DNA from 3 places in the Sphingobium sp. B2 genome. Region 3 is predicted to be linked to each of the others. Evidence: riboswitches for the same ligand, from Rfam matches in the RefSeq annotation. Region 3 holds a riboswitch; each other region holds the start of a gene.

Region 1 (5,654 bases), on a different contig from region 3:
CGCGAACTCCCAGGCCAGCTTCTCGCGGCTGCGGTAATGGGCATCGTGCAATGTATCGATCATCGTCATCGGGCCGGGCAGCGTCCACTTGATCGGCTGGCTGGTCCGGGCGCGCAGATATGTCGCATCGTCGGCGAAAACGGGCTTCGGTCGTGCGACCGCGCCCACGACCGTGGGCACGCTGGCATCGTAGCGATTGCGAATCCTGACGGTCTCGCGCTTTTCAAAATCGACGCCGCTCAGATGCTCGATGAAGGTCGTGACGAAATGCTGGCGGGTCTGTTCGCCATCGCCGACGATGTCGATCCCCGCCTGCCGCTGGTCGTCCAAGGCCAGGCGCAGGGCATCGTGCTTGGCGACGGCCAATTCATCACCCTTCAGCTTCCAGGGCGACCAAAGTTTCTCAGGCTCCGCAAGCCATGAGGGCTTGGGCAGACTGCCGGCGGTCGATGTGGGCAATATTCTATTCATGATGGATGGCCTTTTCTTCTATTGGGTCAGATCATGTTCTTGGGTGCTTGTGTGGCGGACCATTGCGAGAGAAGTTGGCCGTAAGGTTTGATGAAATTCTCTTCTGCGAACCGGCCCTGTTCGATGCCCAGGCGACTTCGTTCCTCGCGGTCGTAGTCAATGCGCGTGGACGAAAAGTCCTGATGCGTCAGGCTGGGCAGGAAGCGCGTTCCCGCTGTGCGATTGGCGTTGTAGATTTCGGGCCGGTAGATCTTCTGAAAGGATTCCATCGTGCTGATGGTGCCGATCAGTTCCAGGTTGCTGTAGTCGCCGAGCAGATCCCCAGAAAAATAGAAGGCCATGGGCGAGCGGCTGCCCCGTGGCATGAAAAAGCGGACCTTAAGACCCATCTTTGCGAAATATTCGTCGGTCGGCGAGAATTCACTTTGCCGGTATTCGAAGCCCAGAATGGGGTGATGGTTTTCCGTGCGATGGTAGGTCTTGCTGCTGGATACGCTCAGGCAGATGACGGGAGGCTTGGAAAAATTGGCCTTGTACGTATCGGACTGCACGAAATGGCGGAACAGACGGCCGTGCAGATCACCAAAGCCGTCCGGCGTGTCGAAACCGACGCGGTCCCGGTTGTGCTCCGCCAGCAGCACGCTGAAATCATAGTCGCGCAGGTAGGAGGAGAAGTTGTTTCCGACGATCCCGGCGATGCGCTTGTCCGTCTTGCGATCGATGATGTTGGTGTTCAGAATTTCGATGATGGGAAACGCCGTGAGGCCGTTGGCAGCGGCAAGGCTCATCGCGACGGAAATGATATCCAGTTCCATGCCGTAGCGATCCCCATCGGGATTGTCCCAATCGGCTAGGTCGTTGAAACGGTTGTCGATCATCCTCAGCACGCCACGCAGATTCTCCTGCCGGTTCTCTCCTCTGGCCAGATTGGCGAAGTTGGTCGTGATACGCGTCGTATCCGACGGGCGATAATCGTCGTCAAAGCGAAGGCGCGTGATGGAAAAGGTAAGCTCCTCGCCCGTCATGATCCGATGCCCTGATGGCTGCTTGTCGGTGGCGATGGTCGGCGTGCTGTGGTCGTGGCGGGAAAGGGCAGGATTGGCGCAAGTCACGGGCATGCAAAGGCTCCTTCGGTCCGGCGCGAGCGCCGTCCGTCTTTAGCGGGCTGAATGATGGAATATTGGCGGCGCGCCGCTTCCGTCAGGGGTCAGCCTGATGGCACGGCGCGCGGACGCATTCGTCGGTAGCGAATGAGGCGGAACAGGATTGGAAGCATTGACCGATCACCTGCATTTGCCGGGCGGAAGGGCCAAAGAAGAACGCGCAAGGCATGAATTACCCGGAAAGTGCTTTGCGGCACGGGCAACGCTTCAAGCGCGATCCATCGGAGGAACCCCCGTCCGAGGAAAGTTATGGCGCCAAAGGCAGGTCTCCTGGCTTACGGGTCATCGCGGTGGTTCCGGCCTTCCCGGGTTTCTTGCAAAAACCCAGTGACGCGAAATGGAACCGCCGCTCGCCGCTTACAGTTGCGGGGGCAGCGCCGGACTCTGCCTCGAAAAGGCACCACCGGCTTCCCGTCTTAGCCCCGCCATCATGCCTGAGGCGGGGAACCTTGACAGGCTCGTTTGACGCCATTCAGGCATAATTGTCAAGAGTTATATAAAGGTTTCTTTATATAGTGTGGGCGGCTGTGCGTTCAGCCATCGACGGCATTCGGGCAGTTCCGCCCAAGCCGTGAATCAATGGAGTCAGCAAGATGGCCGTCACGCCCCGACCATCGTGGCGCGGCTGCCCAGCTTAACGTGATCAGTCCGATCAATGGAATGACAGCGGCCCGATCTTCTGGACTATGTCGCCAGCGCGATTGGCACCCGATAGATTGCCTCGGCATTGCCCCCAAGGGAACGGCACAGGTTGAGGCCAGCGTGTAGCAAAGGCAGTGCCAGTCTTTTTTGCGACCCAGACAGGCGTACTTCGGGCCCTGCGATACTGAGCGCGCCCACGAGCCGGTCGCCATGGCCGATCACCGGCACCGAAAGCGAGGCAACATGCGGCGTCGTAACGCCAGAGGTATAGATGGGCAGGGGCGGTAGTGCGGGTTTAACCTCCGGCCAGTTCTCGAACAAAAGCAGCAACTGCGCAGAGGCCGATCCGTCGAGCGGCCGCTGTGTGCCTGGCTGGACGTCGAGCCGCAGATTGCTTGGAGAATTTACCCGAAACAGGCAAAGCCGCACATCTCCCTGACGCACATAGAATGTCGCTGTTTCCTCGGTTTCAAAGGCGAGTTTGGCGAGAATCGGCTGGACATGCTTTTCAAGATCGTTGCCTTCCCTGAAGATCGAGTTGAGCCGAGCCACCTCGCTGCCCAACTGATACTGGCCGTCGGGCATCCTGATCAGGAGATTGTAGCGTTCCAGCGAGACGGCCAGGCGCATGATAGTGCTTTTGACCAGGCCAGTGCGCTCGGCAAGCTCGGCAAGACCAAGAACGCCGTCGCCCTGTTTGAAGCTTGTCAGCAGCAGCAGCCCTCTTTCAAGGGCGGCTACGCCTTCCAGTGCCGGTCGATCCTTGAAGTCCGTCGCCATCGCAATCCCTCTGAAACTTCGACTGCTGTAGCGGACGGGTAGGGATCAGGCTATCAAATCCCTTCGCAACCCAAACGCTTGAGCGTTTCTTCAACCCAGGCGCGCGGATTTTCGCCCCGGCGGATCTTGGCCATCTGCTCGGTTTCGGCAGCATGCTTTGCCGCTGCTTTGGCGCACACAGCATCCGCTTCGTCGATGTTGACGGCAATAAGGCCGTCGTCGTCGCCAAGGATCAGGTCGCCCGGCTGGATCACCATGCCGTCAATGGCAATCGGCACATTCACTTCGCCGGGGCCGTCCTTGTAAGGCCCACGGTGCGTGATGCCAGCGGCAAAGACCGGAAAGCTGCCCGCCCGGATCGCCGCGGCGTCGCGAATGGCGCCGAAGATCACGATGCCGGCAAGGCCGCGGCTTTCCGCATGGGCGACCATGAGCTCACCGATCAGCGCGTTGGTCAGGTCACCCCCGCCGTCGACCACCACCACATCGCCCGGTTCGGCAATATCGAGCGCGCGGTGCAGCATGAGATTGTCGCCGGGCCGTGCCTTCACGGTGACGGCAGGTCCAGCCAGAACGCCGCCGCCGTGCATGGGGCGAAGCGCCGCGCCGCCAGCGAACATACGGTTCATGGCGTCGCTCACATTCGCGACCGGCAATTGTGCGGCACGTTTAACCAGATCGGCGGGCACGCGACGCTCGACGGGCAATACTCGGAAACCGATGCTCATAAAATCTCCAGTCGCGATCAGAATTTGAAACGGAAGCCAACGCGATAGACGCGGCCAAATGTGTCGTAGAGCTGGGTGTTGGTCGCCACCGCGATCGATCCGTCGCCCGGCGCATAGGGCGGCTCCTGATCAAGGACGTTCTGGACGTTGAAATACATCTCCGCGCCCTTGCCCAGATCTTCGAACCGATAAGCAAAGCGCATGTCCCAATAGGCTTGCGGCTTGATGTGCTGCAGGCTGACTGCCTGCGGACCCTTGGTATTGTCGTAACGCCCGCCACCGATGAAGCGCAGCTGGTTGAACCAGTTGAAATTGCCGTGCGTGAAATCGGCCTGGGCGTTGACGCGCCAGTGCGGGTTGGAATTGATACCCACTTCGCCCGCCCGGTCGATGGAAGGCGACCCCGGTGTCGTCGTCGCAAGTTTGCCGACATAGGAAATGATGCTGCGCAGCGACAGTGAGTTGGACATATCCGCGAAAGGCACGCGATAGCTCAATTCAACATCGACGCCGTTGGTGACGAGCGTGGAGAGGTTGATCGGATAGGCCGTCAGGGCCGAGATGTTGCCGGCTGCGTCACGGGTGATGAAGCCGCAGGCGAGTTGGTTGCCGGCAAAGCACTGGTCAACGCCCTGCTGCGCCGACAGCGACCCGATCGCATCGTTGATCTTGATGTCGTAATAATCCGCCGAAATGCTGAGGCCAGGAACGAAGCTCGGCTGGAACACCGCCCCCAACGTCAGCGTGTCCGCCCTTTCCGGTTGCAGGTTGGCGTTGCCGGTCGTGGTGATGAAAATGCCCGATGTCCGGACATTGTTCTTGAACGGGTCCACCACCGTCGCCGACTGGGTCCGCCCGCTGGTGAAGAGTTCGGACAGATTGGGTGCGCGGATGTCGCGGGAGCGGGTGGCACGCAGGCGCAGCGAGCTAACCGGGGTCCAGCTGAGGCCTGCCTTCCAGGTGGTGACGCCGCCGCTGGTCGAATAATCGGTATAGCGAACCGCGCCGTTGAATTCGAGTTCGCGGGCGAAGGGCAGATCCTTCAGCAGCGGTATGACGGTTTCGAGATAGCCTTCCTTCACATTATAGCTGCCGGACCAAGGCTGGGGATTGGCGAACAGGAAGGCGCCGGCCTGCGAGAGCGGATCGACGGCCAACTGCGCCTGTTCCTTGCGATATTCGCCGCCGGTAGCGAAGGAGATCGGGCCGGCCCAACCTGCGAACAAAGTGCCCGAAATATTGAGGGCCGCGACATCTTCCTTGAAAACCGAATCGGTGCGGCTGAGGCCGCGGGTATAGGCCAGCGCCGCGGCGGAAGGCGAACCGACGCCAAACGGATTGAACGGGGCGCAGCCATTAGTGGGGTCAGTCAGCGTCGATCGGCAGACAATCGCGCCATTGGCCGGATTGACGACCGCATCCACCGCGCGGGTGAAGTTGGGCGTGATTTCGTTGTTGATGACGTCAGTCTGCTGGCGGGTGCGGCCATGCTGATAATAGCCATTGACCTTCAGCCCACCAAGCTCGCCAGCGAAGCCCGTGACGTAGCGATCGGTCTTGGTATCCACGGACACGTCCGCCAGCCCGCCCTCAATCGACCAGCGCAGCATCGTCAGTGAGGTGACCTGCGGATTGGCGTCCAGCAGCGTGCGAAGCGGCGTAGGCAGGAAGGCGTTATCGCGACGAATCGTTATCGGGTTGGTCGCGAGATGGCGATTGGCCGAGGTTGAATAGCGAGTATAGGTCCAGCCATAGGACGCTTCGCCAAATACCGACCACCGATCGGTCAGTTCATATTCGGCGCGACCGAAAAAGGCGGCCCGTTCCAGCGGACGATTGATTTCCTGAAGGAATTCGGTGTTGAAGCCGT
Region 2 (5,654 bases), on a different contig from region 3:
ATCGGGTCGGGCTGACCAATCTGGCAGCAAAACTCGGCAAGCCTGCGCTGGCGCAGGTGCCGCTGGAGGCGATGGTCGCGGCGCGGCCCGACTGGCTGATCGTGGAAAGCGGCAGCGAAGCGGTGGTCGATCAGGGGACCGAAATGCTCCAGCATCCGGCGATCAAATCCATCCCGCGCATCAGCCTGCCGCAAAGCTGGACCGTGTGCGGCGGCCCGGCCTATGTGCAGGCGGCGCGGGCCATCGTGGCGCAACTTGGGGCGCCACGCAGCAAAAGCACGGCGCGTCAGAACGCGCCAAGGTGAAGGGACGAGCAGCGCGCCCGTCCCCCCTTGTGCCATATCAGAAGCGGACACGCACGCCGCCAAAGGCGGAGCGGCCATAGACGCCATAGCCATAGGCCGTGGCGTAGGCTTCATCGAACAGATTGTCGATCCGGCCATAGACTTCCAGATGCTCGCCCAGCGGCAGCGAAGCCCGCAGGCCGACAAGCGCATAGCCGTCCAGACGGCGGGTGTTGGCGGCATTGTCGAAACTGTCGCCTACCATCGTCACTGTCGCCCCGGTCGACAGGCCGAACGACCAGACATAGTCGCTCGAAACGCTGATCGCATTGGCCGCGCGGCGCGGCAGGCGGTTGCCGTCCGTGATCCCGCCCGACCGGTCGCGCGCATCGACATAGCTGTAGCTGCCCGTCACGGTCAGCGCGTCCACCGGCTTCAAGGCAATGCTCGCCTCCACGCCCTTGGCGCGGGTGCGGTCCAGATTGCTGTAGCTGAAGGTCGCATTGTCATAATTGATCTGGTCGGTCGTATCCCGCCGGAACGCCGTGACCGACAGGATCGCCCGGCCACCGTCCAGGCTCTGGTCAAAGCCGATATCATAGCTTTTCGACCGTTCGGGGAGCAGCGCGCTATTGCCGCTGAACATGTCGTACAGCTGATAGAGCGAGGGCGCCTTGAACCCTTCGCCATAGCTCAGGCGGATATTGGTCGCGCCTGCATTGGGCGAATAGTTGGCATTCGCGCCGAACGTGGTCGCGCCGCCAAACTGGCTATGATCGTCATGCCGCACACCGCCCGTGACCGACAGGCCCGTGAAGGGCTTGACGATCGCCAGCGCATAGACGCTGTCGATATTGATCTTTGCCGACGACGTGCTGCCGAACCCGAAGAAATCATAGTCGGGCCGTTCATGCTCGTAGCCGAATACCAGCTTGGCCTGATCGACCGGGGCATAGACGCCTTCATATTCAAAGCGCAGGTTGGTGCCGGAATAGCCATAATCCGGGTCGGTGCCGCGCACGAAATAATAGTCGCGGTCGTTGCGCAGATAGGTGACGGCTGCGCGGTTCGTCAGCTTGCCATCCAGCAAAGCCAGGTTGAGGCCCGCATAGCCCACATATTGGTCCAGCTTGCTCACATCGCTGCTGTCGGCCGGTGCGCCAAAGAAGCTGTCATAGTCGAGATCGGCATGGATGTAATAGCCACGTAGATCGAGGCTCAACGCATCGCTGAACGCCAGTTTGAGCCGCGCGTTGGTGGCGATATTTTCATAGCCGTCCTTTTCCGTGCCGCCCACCGCAGATGAGATGCCGTCCGTGCGGAAATAGGCCGCGCCCACACCGCCCGACGCGATGCCGCTGGAGCCGGACACGTCCGCCTTGGCATTGACCGTATCGCTATAGCCATAATCGACCGAGGCGTTCGCGCCGAAGCCGTCCACCGGCACGCCGGTCATGATGTTGACCACGCCGCCGATCGCCTGGCTGCCATAGACGACCGAGTTGGAGCCGCGCAGCACTTCGATCCGCTTGATATTGCCGGTCAGCAAATGGCCGAAATCATACCCATCGCCGATGCCGCTGGGGTCATTGACCTTCACCCCGTCGATCAGCACCAGAGTCTGCGTCGTTTCCGCGCCGCGCAGCGATACGCCGGTCACTCCGCCGGTGGACCCGTTACGGTTGAAACGAACGCCCGGCGTCGTCGCCAGCAGATCGACCACATCGACCGCCTGCCGCGTCTGGATGGTCTGCGCGTCGATGACGGTGATCGCCTGCCCCACTTCGTCGCGCGACTGTTCGATGCCCGATGCGGTGACGATGATGTCGTCGTCCTGCGCCAGAGCGGGCGTTGCCGCCAGCAGCGCAATGAGAGAAATCCCTGTTTTTACCATGATATATGCCCTGCGCGTCCCATGCGACTTCAAGGCCAGGGCGTCCGCGCACGCGGTCGCGCCATGATGCGGGATGACGCCAGCCCCCGCCGCACGGCACGATGCGGCCCCGGCCGCACAGCGTCGCTCGACGGAAAACCACCGTGCCATGACCAATCCCCTGGATCAGGGCAAGAGCGACCAGACGCCGGCAGGTCTCCTGGCTCACGGGTCAGGGCAATGATGCACGAACCTTCCCAGACAGTGGCGTCCAGTGGCCGGGTCTTGCGACCCTTATGCATCATGCTCACCGCTTACAGTTGCAGGGACAGCTGCGGAATAGGGCGCTTCCACGCCCGCACCGCATTCCCATTTTCAGCCCCTTGCGGGACACCGGCGCGATCTAGCTGCAAGAAAGGCGAGCCCCCCTCACGCGACGCGCTCTAGGGCAAAGGCGCGGCATTGCCAAGCGGCTGTTTCGCTACGTCAGCGGGGCGTTGCCCCGGTGCAACATCGCGTCGCGTCGCGCCAGCACGACCAGCGGCAGTCCCGCCGCCGCCGCGCGCTCCGCCGCCAGCCTTGTGGGGGCGGAAATCGTCACCAGAAGCGGGCATTGGCTCAGCACCGCTTTTTCCACCAGTTCATAGGAACAGCGTGACGACAGCAGCGCAAAGCCCTCGTCCCAGCCCGCGCCCGCGCGCTTCATGGCGCCGATCAGCTTGTCGAACGCATTGTGCCGCCCGACATCCTCCCGCGCCAGACGGATCGCCCCGTCCGCGCCGACCCAGGCGGCGGCATGGGCCGCGCCGGTCGCGGCATTGAGCGGTTGATGCGCCGCCAGCCCATCAAGCGCGCGAAAGATCGCGGCGCGGTCGGCGCGCGATCGCGTCGTCACTGGCGGCAGGGGCCGAATCGCCTGCTCCAGATTTTCGATCCCGCACAGGCCGCACGATGAATCGGACGCGCGGTGCCGTACCCGGTCCAGCAGCAAATCGGTCCGCGAAGGCGGCAGAGTCGCGCGCGCCACGATGCCCTGATCGGTATCATGGGTATCGACGTCGAACGGCGCATCGTCCGGCCTGATCAGCCGTTCCGCCAGCGCAAAACCCAGCACCAGATCGGTCAGATCAGTGGGCGTCGCCATCAGCACCGCATAGCCGATGCCGTTGAATTCGATCGCGACCGGCACTTCATCGGCCAGCACCCGTTCGACCGCTTCGCCCTGCCCATCGCGGGCCAGACGGATGAAGGTCAGCGCGTCGCCGCCCTGCTTCAAGCGCTGATCCGGCGCACGGCCTGCGCCGCGATCGGCGACAGGGCGTCGGGCTGCTCCGCCGCCAGCGCCACGATCCGCGCACGCATAAGCGGGTCCCAGAAGCTGGCGATATGGCTGGCGGTGGACGCAACCGCCTCCGCATCGCCCTGCGCCGCCAGATTGCGCGCGATCTGGTTGGCCATGTAGATCAGCCGGTCGGCGGTGGACATGACGTCATTTTCGTCGCTCATCGGGCCGATCCTATTCCGCCGCTTCCAACGGCGCAATGCGGCGGCTCATCCTGGCCTGATCGGCATAGTCGAGTTGCCAGTCGCTGGGGCCGTTGGATGGCATCACCTGCACCGCCGTCACCTTATATTCCGGGCAGTTGGTCGCCCAGTCGCTATAGTCGGTGGTGATGACATTGGCCTGGGTTTCGGGGTGGTGGAAGGTCGTATAAACCACGCCCGGCGCTACCCGCTCGGTCACTTGCGCGCGCAGCGTGGTTTCCCCCGCACGGCTTTTCAGGGCAACCCAGTCGCCTTCCTTGATCCCGCGATTTTCCGCATCGGACGGATGGATTTCCAGCCGGTCCTCCGGGTGCCAGGCGGTGTTTGCCGTCCGCCGCGTCTGCGCGCCGACATTATAGTGGGACAGGATGCGCCCGGTCGTCAGCAACAGCGGGAAGCGCGGGCCGGTCTTTTCGTCCGTCGGCACATAGTCGGTGACGACGAACTTGCCCTTCCCCCGCACGAAACCGTCGATATGCATGGTCGGCGTACCATCGGGCGCAGCGTCATTGGCGGGCCATTGCAGCGATCCTTCCGCCTCCAGCCGGTCATAATGGACGCCCGCAAAGGTCGGGGTGAGCGCGGCGATCTCGTCCATGATCTGCGCGGGGTGATCATAGGTCCACTGGAGGCCCATGGCGTTGGCGACCAGTTGCACAATTTCCCAGTCGGCATAGCCATTGAGCGGGGCCATCACCTTGCGCACCCGCTGGATGCGGCGTTCGGCGTTGGTGAAGGTGCCGTCCTTTTCTAGGAAGGTCGATCCCGGCAGGAAGACATGGGCGTAATTGGCGGTTTCGTTGAGGAACAGGTCCTGCACCACGACGCACTCCATCGCTGCAAGCCCCGCCGCGACATGATGGGTGTTGGGATCGGATTGAAGAATATCCTCGCCCTGCACGAACAGCCCCTTGAACGTCCCGTCGGTCGCGGCGTCCAGCATGTTGGGAATGCGCAGCCCCGGCTCGGCGTCCAGGCTGACGCCCCATGAGCGTTCGAACAACTGCCGCGTCGCCGTGTCGGACACATGGCGATAGCCGGAAAATTCATGCGGGAAGCTGCCCATGTCGCAGGCGCCCTGCACATTATTCTGCCCCCGCAGCGGGTTCACGCCCACGCCTTCGCGCCCGACATTGCCGGTCGCCATAGCGAGGTTGGCGATGGCCATCACGGTCGAGCTGCCTTGGCTGTGTTCGGTCACGCCCAGGCCATAATAGATCGCGCCATTGCCGCCTGTGGCATAGAGCCGGGCGGCAGCGCGTACCTCGTCCGCCTTCACGCCGGTCAGCGGTTCGATCGCTTCGGGCGAACGGGCGGGTTGGGAGACGAAATCGGCCCAGTCGGCAAACTCATCCCAGTCGCACCGTTCGCGGATGAAGGCTTCGTCATAGAGCTTCTCCGTGACGATGACATGCGCCATCGCGGTCAGCATCGCGACATTGGTGCCGGGGCGCAGGGGCAGATGATGATCCGCCTCGATATGGGGGGATTTGACCAGATCGGTGCGGCGCGGGTCCATGACGATCAGCTTGGCCCCCTGCCGCAAGCGGCGTTTCATCCGGCTGGCGAACACGGGATGGCCGTCGGTCGGGTTCGCGCCGATGACCAAAATGACGTCCGACTGCATCACGCTGTCGAAATCCTGCGTACCCGCCGACGTGCCGAAGGTCTGGCTCAGCCCATAGCCGGTCGGCGAGTGGCAGACGCGGGCGCAGGTATCGACATTATTATTGCCAAAACCCTGGCGGATCAGCTTCTGGACAAGGAAGGTTTCCTCATTGGTGCAGCGGCTGGACGTGATGCCGCCGATGGAGCGGGTGCCATATTTCGCCTGGATGCGGCGGAATTCGCTGGCCGTATGGGCGATCGCCTCGTCCCACGACACTTCGCGCCATGGCTCGTCGATGCTGGCGCGGATCATCGGGTTCAGGATTCGGTCCTGATGCTGGGCA
Region 3 (5,654 bases):
GCCGAGCCCGAGGGCGACATGAGTCTTGCCCGTGCCGCTGGGACCGAGCGCGATGACATTCTCGCGCCGCTCGATCCATTCGCAACGCGCCAGTTCCAGCACCTGCATCTTGTTGAGCTTCGGGATGGCGGCAAAGTCGAAGCTGTCGAGACTTTTGACGACCGGGAACTTCGCCGCCTTGATGCGGCGTTCGACCTTGCGGCGGTCGCGCTCGATCATCTCCCGTTCGGCAAGCCGGGTCAGATAGCCGATATGATCGACGCCCTCGGCGGCGCATTGCCGGGCCAGCTTCTGGTACTCGCGCTGGAAGGTCGGCAGCTTCAAGGTTTTGAGATAGTGGGCAAGCAGGATCTCGGGGGCCTCGGTGCTCATGCCGCTTCCTCCCCCTCAACGTTACCGAGCAGGCGCATGTAGGCCTTGACCGAGGTCGTCTCGACATTCGCCCTCGGCAGGTATGGGTAGATCGACAGGTCCAGTCGCGGCGGCCGGCGCTCCACCTGGCACAGGACCAGATGCTTGACCGCATCGAAGCCGATCGCACCGAGATGCAGGGCCTGCTTCACCGCCGCATGCAGATCGGCGAGGTCGAAGCTTTCCAGCAGCCGCAGAACCTGCACGTACTCGCGCCGGCCGTGCTTGTTCATCCTCGCCTCCATCAGGCGGCGCAGCGTGGCGAACTCGCCGGGCAAGTCCCAGCCCTGGAGAGGAGCAGCCTGATCCAGCGCGTTGATCTTCTGCTCGATCAGCGGCAGGTAATGCAGCGGATCGAAGACGACGTCTTCGCGTTCCCAGCACCGCGGATGGCGGGCGATGATCTCGCCGCGGCAGCCGATCACCACCGCGTCGACGTAGCCGCGAACCCAGACATCCTGATGCCCGTAGGCGACCGGGACCGAATAGTCGTTGGTCTTGTAGCGCACCAGCGACTGCGCCGTCACTTTGGCGCTGGCCTGGTCGCAGGCATCGAAGGGTGCCGCCGGCAATGGACGCATGGCGGCAAGATCCCGCTGCAGCCGTTCCCCGATCGTCTCGCTCTCGCCGCGCAGCCTGTCATGCTGACGCTTGCGGCATTGCTCTTCCAGCCAGGCGTTGAACGCATCCCATGTCGCAAACCGCGGGATCGGCACCATGAAGTTGCGCCGGGCATAACCGACCAGCCCCTCGACGTTCCCCTTGTCGTTGCCCTTTCCCGGACGGCCATAGCGATCCCGGATCAGGTAGTGGGACAGGAAGCCACTGAACAGTGCCGCACGCTTGCGTGTCCCGTCGGGCAGGATCTTCGCCACAAGGCAGCGGTCATTGTCGTAGACGATCGATTGCGGCACCGCGCCGAAGAAGGCGAACGCATGGATGTGGCCATCCACCCAGGCCTCGGCCACCGCCGCCGGATAGGCTCGCACATAGCAGCCGTCGCTGTGCGGCAGGTCGAGCACGAAGAAGCGGGCCTTCTGCTCCACGCCGCCGATCACCACCATCGCCTCGCCAAAGTCGGCCTGCGCATGGCCCGGCGGGTGCGACAGCGGCACGAACACTTCCTGTCGGCGCTGCTCGCGCTCGCGCATGTAATCCTTGATGATCGTGTAGCCGCCGGTGAACCCGCATTCGTCGCGAAGCCGGTCGAACACCCGCTTGGCCGTGTGCCGCTGCTTGCGCGGTACCTTCACGTCCTCATCAAGCCAGTGATCGATCGTTGAAACAAACGCATCCAGCTTCGGCCGGCGCACCGGAGCCTGCCGCCGGTAGCCGGGTGGGGTCGAATACGACAGCATCTTGCGAACACTGTCGCGCGATATGTTGAAATGCCTCGCCGCCTCGCGCTGGGTCATGCCGTTCCCACAGGCGACGCGGACCTCCCGATAAAGTTCCACGGTATAGATCTCCCGGCCCTCCCTGCACGCTGCAGACAGGACATAGGTGGACGACTTTTACGCCGCCCGAAGCGGGACTATCCCGCCGCTACCGTGGTAGGTTTTTGCACCGCCGCTCTCAGCCTCAGCACGGTTTTAGTTGCCCGAAACCCCGCGCGGTTGAGACGAAAAACAGGAGAACACCCCCCGCTGATGCAGAACTCACAAGTTTTGCATCAGACTAGAAAGCGCAGAAATCTGCGCCTCTCCGTGATGCAAAAATCTGATGCACATTCTGGCGCTGTTCTGCTGCCAGTATCCCTGTTTCAAGCACCATCGCCCTGATGCAAAAGTTTTGAGTTACGCATCACCCAGATAATGGCGAGCGTGCCCATAACTGGCCTTCTTCACATTGACACTCCTTTCCGCCCACCCTTAAGCAGTACGCTAAGCGAAGGTGCCGTCCACGCGCTGCCATTGGGCGGATGCGGGGGGACGGTGAAAAGGGAAGCCGGTGTGATTCCGGCGCTGTGCCCGCAACCGTAATGCCAGTGCGCGAGCCTTCGGGTTGAGCCGGCAAGTCGGGAACCTACCCTCGCCGTCGTCCGCGCCCGGCCGGGTCCAGCCGCAAGCGCGTGGAGAAGTGTGGGCCTTTGGCGGGACCGTGCCGATCCTCTGGGGCGACAACGTATGTCGCATTACCCGGAGGAATTTCCATGCCCATCGCCCTACTTCTTGCCGCTGCCGCTGCCGGACCTGTCACCGTGGACGGCGCGGTGCCGCCCGATATCGTCGTTACCGCTGCGCTGGTGCCCGTAGCGTCCGCTGACGTGCCCGCCTCCAGCTCGATGCCAAGACGATCGAGTCACTGGGCCAGCCCCTCGCGCTCGACCTTATCCGCCTCACGGTCGCGTCATCGGGCACGCAGGGCTCGCTCACCCAGATACGCATTCGCGGAGCGGAGGCGAACCACACGCTGGTCTTTGTGGACGGGATCGACTTCAACGATCCCGCAGCCGGGGATCGATCCCGAAGACGCGGCGATGATCCAGGGATTCCTCATCAACAAGTTTCGCGGTGATCCCGCGCTGTTCGAGGACCGCTATCGCGACATCGAGCGCCTTTCGGGCTGGCCCGGCTTCGGCGTGGTGCCGTGGCTCGCAGAGTGCGCGCGGCTCCCGAGCGAGGATGCGGTCGTGCTCGAAAGGCGGCAAGCGCTCGCCTCCGGCCGATTGCTCATCGCCTGCCTCGTCACGCCGCGCATCTCCAATTTCGACGATCTCGATCCGCTCAAGCTCGAACCGGGCATAGAATTGGCGATGATTTCCCCGGGTCAGCCAATCCCGGTCGAGGCTGCTTTGATCGTGCTGCCGGGCTCCAAGGCGACCATCGCCGATCTTGCCGCGATCCGGCGCGAAGGCTGGGACATTGATATCCTCGCCCACCATCGTCATGGCGGCGCGGTTTTGGGCCTGTGCGGTGGTTATCAGATGCTCGGCAAGCGCATCGCAGACCCGGACGGCATCGAGGGCGCACAGGCTGATGTGGCGGGCCTCGGCCTGCTTGATGTCGAAACCGTGCTAGCTGGAGAAAAGACGTTGCGGCGGGTCGCGGGCGAGGCGCTGGGCGCGCGGTGTGAGGGCTATGAGATGCACATCGGCGCTACCTTTGGTCCCGATACAGAGCGCCCGCTCGTGCGGCTCGACAGCGGCCGCAACGATGGTGCCGTGAGCGCAGACGGCTTGGTCTCGGGCACCTATCTTCATGGGCTGCTGGCGGATGCCCGGCAGCGGGCAGCATGGATCGCGCGGCTCGGCGGCAATGGCGCGGGCGTCGATTATCACGCCTCGGTCGATGCCGCGCTCGATGGTCTTGCCGCCGAACTCGAACGACATATCGATGTCGATACGATCCTCGCCCTTTCATCAAAGGCGAGCCGAGATTGATAGTAGCACGGCTCCGTTTAAACGCTCTCCGTCCAATCGCCGGCGTCTGTCATTGGTCTATAAGGCACTCCGATCCGGATTTTGGCGGTGCCCCGCCGGCGCAGAGTGGCGGCGATATGACGCTCGGCCGCCGCGCGATCGGGAAAGGCGTGGCGCTGCGCCTGGCCGCGTGTGCCGATCCGGCCCCAACGGGTTTCGACAACGATCATGCCGAACAGGTCGAGGCTCGCGGTGATACTATAGCGCCGGCGGATGTTGCGCGCCGGATCGAGCGCCACCAACTCGATCGCATCGGGGATAATTGCGCCTTTCATGGCGCAAAGCCTACAAAATCAGCTCTGCGTTGTCCGACGACTTCTTTGAATCAAAAGCCGCCCATTGATTCACAAAGTCTATAGAAGTGTCGCGATAACTCAGCCGGCAATGCTTGATGCTCTCCCTGGTTCAGTTCATGTGTTTTTTCATGCGCCATAGGGCTTCGACCGTAGCAGCCTTGATGCTCGCGATCGGCGCGGCCTCGCCGATCGCCGCGCAGTCGGCCGACCAGAAGGCTCCGCAACCGCGCATGGTCTATGTGCCGGGACGCGGCACTGTTCTTGTCCAGCCCGTGCCAACCGATGATCCCCGTGCGGTTGCGCGCACGGTCATCGTGCCGGGTTACGGCGAGGTTTATGCCGTACCTGTGCGGCCAAAGGATACCCGGAGCCCGAGACCACGCTGTGTGGATGAAGAAGTTGCGGCCGTAGGTGGCTCGCCCTCTTCCCTCGCCATGTCGGCGATCGACCTGAAGCGCAGTAACGCTAAGCGTTCATCCACCGCATTGCCTGTCGGTGCCGCGCATGCCATTAAGTCGCCGATGACCGACTCTGCCACCCTGTTCTGCGCGGACTATTGGCGCTCCCTCTAGGGAGCGGCATGTCGTCATCATTCATGACCATCGCCGCCGTGCCGGGGGGAATGGTCTAATCAGCAAACGTCACCTGTCGCGGCGGCCTCCGAGGGAGGAAAGCGAAGTGACGTTCTCGAACAAGGTGAGCTGGGCTATCGAGCCCGGCCGCTGCGCGCTGCTGATCCACGACATGCAGCCGCACTATCTCGGCGCACTTCCCGAGGCTTGTCGCCGCCAGCTTGTCGCCCACGTGCAGACGATCGGGATGGGGTGCATCGCGCGCGGAATCCCGCTCTTCGCTTCCCAGGTGCCGGCGCAGGACGCGCGCGAGCGTGGCCTAATGCTCGATATGTGGGGCAGGGGACCCACCGCCGCCAGTGACGCCCTCGATCCGGAGCTTAGGTTTGACGGGCTGTAACCGTCCGGCCTGACCCGCTTGCCGAAGCGCAGAGGAGTGCGCAGGACGTCCTTAAGGTCGCACATAAGGACGCGCTTAAGGACAGCCATGACGCAGGTGACGGTGTTGACGGGGGCTGCTCGCCGCCGGGATTGGTCGGATGAGGAACGGCTCGAGATTCTTCGTGAGGCGTTTTCGCCTGGTGCCAAGGTCCAGCACGTTGCGCGGCGGTACGACGTCTCTCGTAGCCTGATCTATCAGTGGCGTCGTGCGGCTCTGCGCCGGGTGCAAGAGGCGTTCGTCCCGGCGGTGATCGACAATACGCCGGAGCCGGCCGTGGTCCCCACCGCACCGACCGAGCCGGAAGCGGCGATCGTGCTGGAGCTGACCGATGGTCGGCGGATGCGCATTTCGGCATCGACGCCGCCGGCGTTGGCAGCGGCTGCGCTGAGGGCGGTGCGATGATCCCGTCGGGTGCGCGGGTGTGGATCGCGATGGGCCATACCGATATGCGGCGCGGGATGCAGAGCCTGGCGGCGATGGTCCAGCAGCACTTCACCAGGGACCCGTTCGCC

The links. Region 3 has a riboswitch for cobalamin ahead of FE851_RS27125 (TonB-dependent receptor). Riboswitches for the same ligand answer to the same signal wherever they lie in the genome.
Region 1: another riboswitch for cobalamin. It lies ahead of FE851_RS18025 (DUF1852 domain-containing protein); the one in region 3 lies ahead of FE851_RS27125 (TonB-dependent receptor).
Region 2: another riboswitch for cobalamin. It lies ahead of FE851_RS13000 (TonB-dependent receptor plug domain-containing protein); the one in region 3 lies ahead of FE851_RS27125 (TonB-dependent receptor).

The regions. Positions count from the first base shown of each region.
Region 1 is NZ_VDBZ01000002.1:513,849-519,502, reverse strand. Features, by position in the region: gene FE851_RS18030 (methionine synthase) at 1-471, opposite strand, end outside; gene FE851_RS18025 (DUF1852 domain-containing protein) at 498-1,583, opposite strand; cobalamin riboswitch at 1,877-2,101, opposite strand; gene FE851_RS18020 (IclR family transcriptional regulator) at 2,319-3,056, opposite strand; gene FE851_RS18015 (RraA family protein) at 3,110-3,784, opposite strand; gene FE851_RS18010 (TonB-dependent receptor domain-containing protein) at 3,802-5,654, opposite strand, start outside.
Region 2 is NZ_VDBZ01000001.1:2,647,541-2,653,194, forward strand. Features, by position in the region: gene FE851_RS12995 (ABC transporter substrate-binding protein) at 1-305, shown strand, start outside; gene FE851_RS13000 (TonB-dependent receptor plug domain-containing protein) at 343-2,178, opposite strand; cobalamin riboswitch at 2,350-2,570, opposite strand; gene fdhD (formate dehydrogenase accessory sulfurtransferase FdhD) at 2,639-3,433, opposite strand; gene FE851_RS13010 (formate dehydrogenase subunit delta) at 3,430-3,663, opposite strand; gene fdhF (formate dehydrogenase subunit alpha) at 3,674-5,654, opposite strand, start outside.
Region 3 is NZ_VDBZ01000011.1:5,380-11,033, reverse strand. Features, by position in the region: gene istB (IS21-like element helper ATPase IstB) at 1-372, opposite strand, end outside; gene istA (IS21 family transposase) at 369-1,868, opposite strand; cobalamin riboswitch at 2,286-2,459, shown strand; gene FE851_RS27125 (TonB-dependent receptor) at 2,707-2,928, shown strand; partial or broken gene FE851_RS25200 (cobyric acid synthase) at 2,870-3,793, shown strand; gene FE851_RS25195 (WGR domain-containing protein) at 3,811-4,107, opposite strand; gene FE851_RS27120 (hypothetical protein) at 4,224-4,700, shown strand; gene FE851_RS25185 (hypothetical protein) at 4,807-5,100, shown strand; gene tnpA (IS66-like element accessory protein TnpA) at 5,188-5,544, shown strand; gene tnpB (IS66 family insertion sequence element accessory protein TnpB) at 5,541-5,654, shown strand, end outside.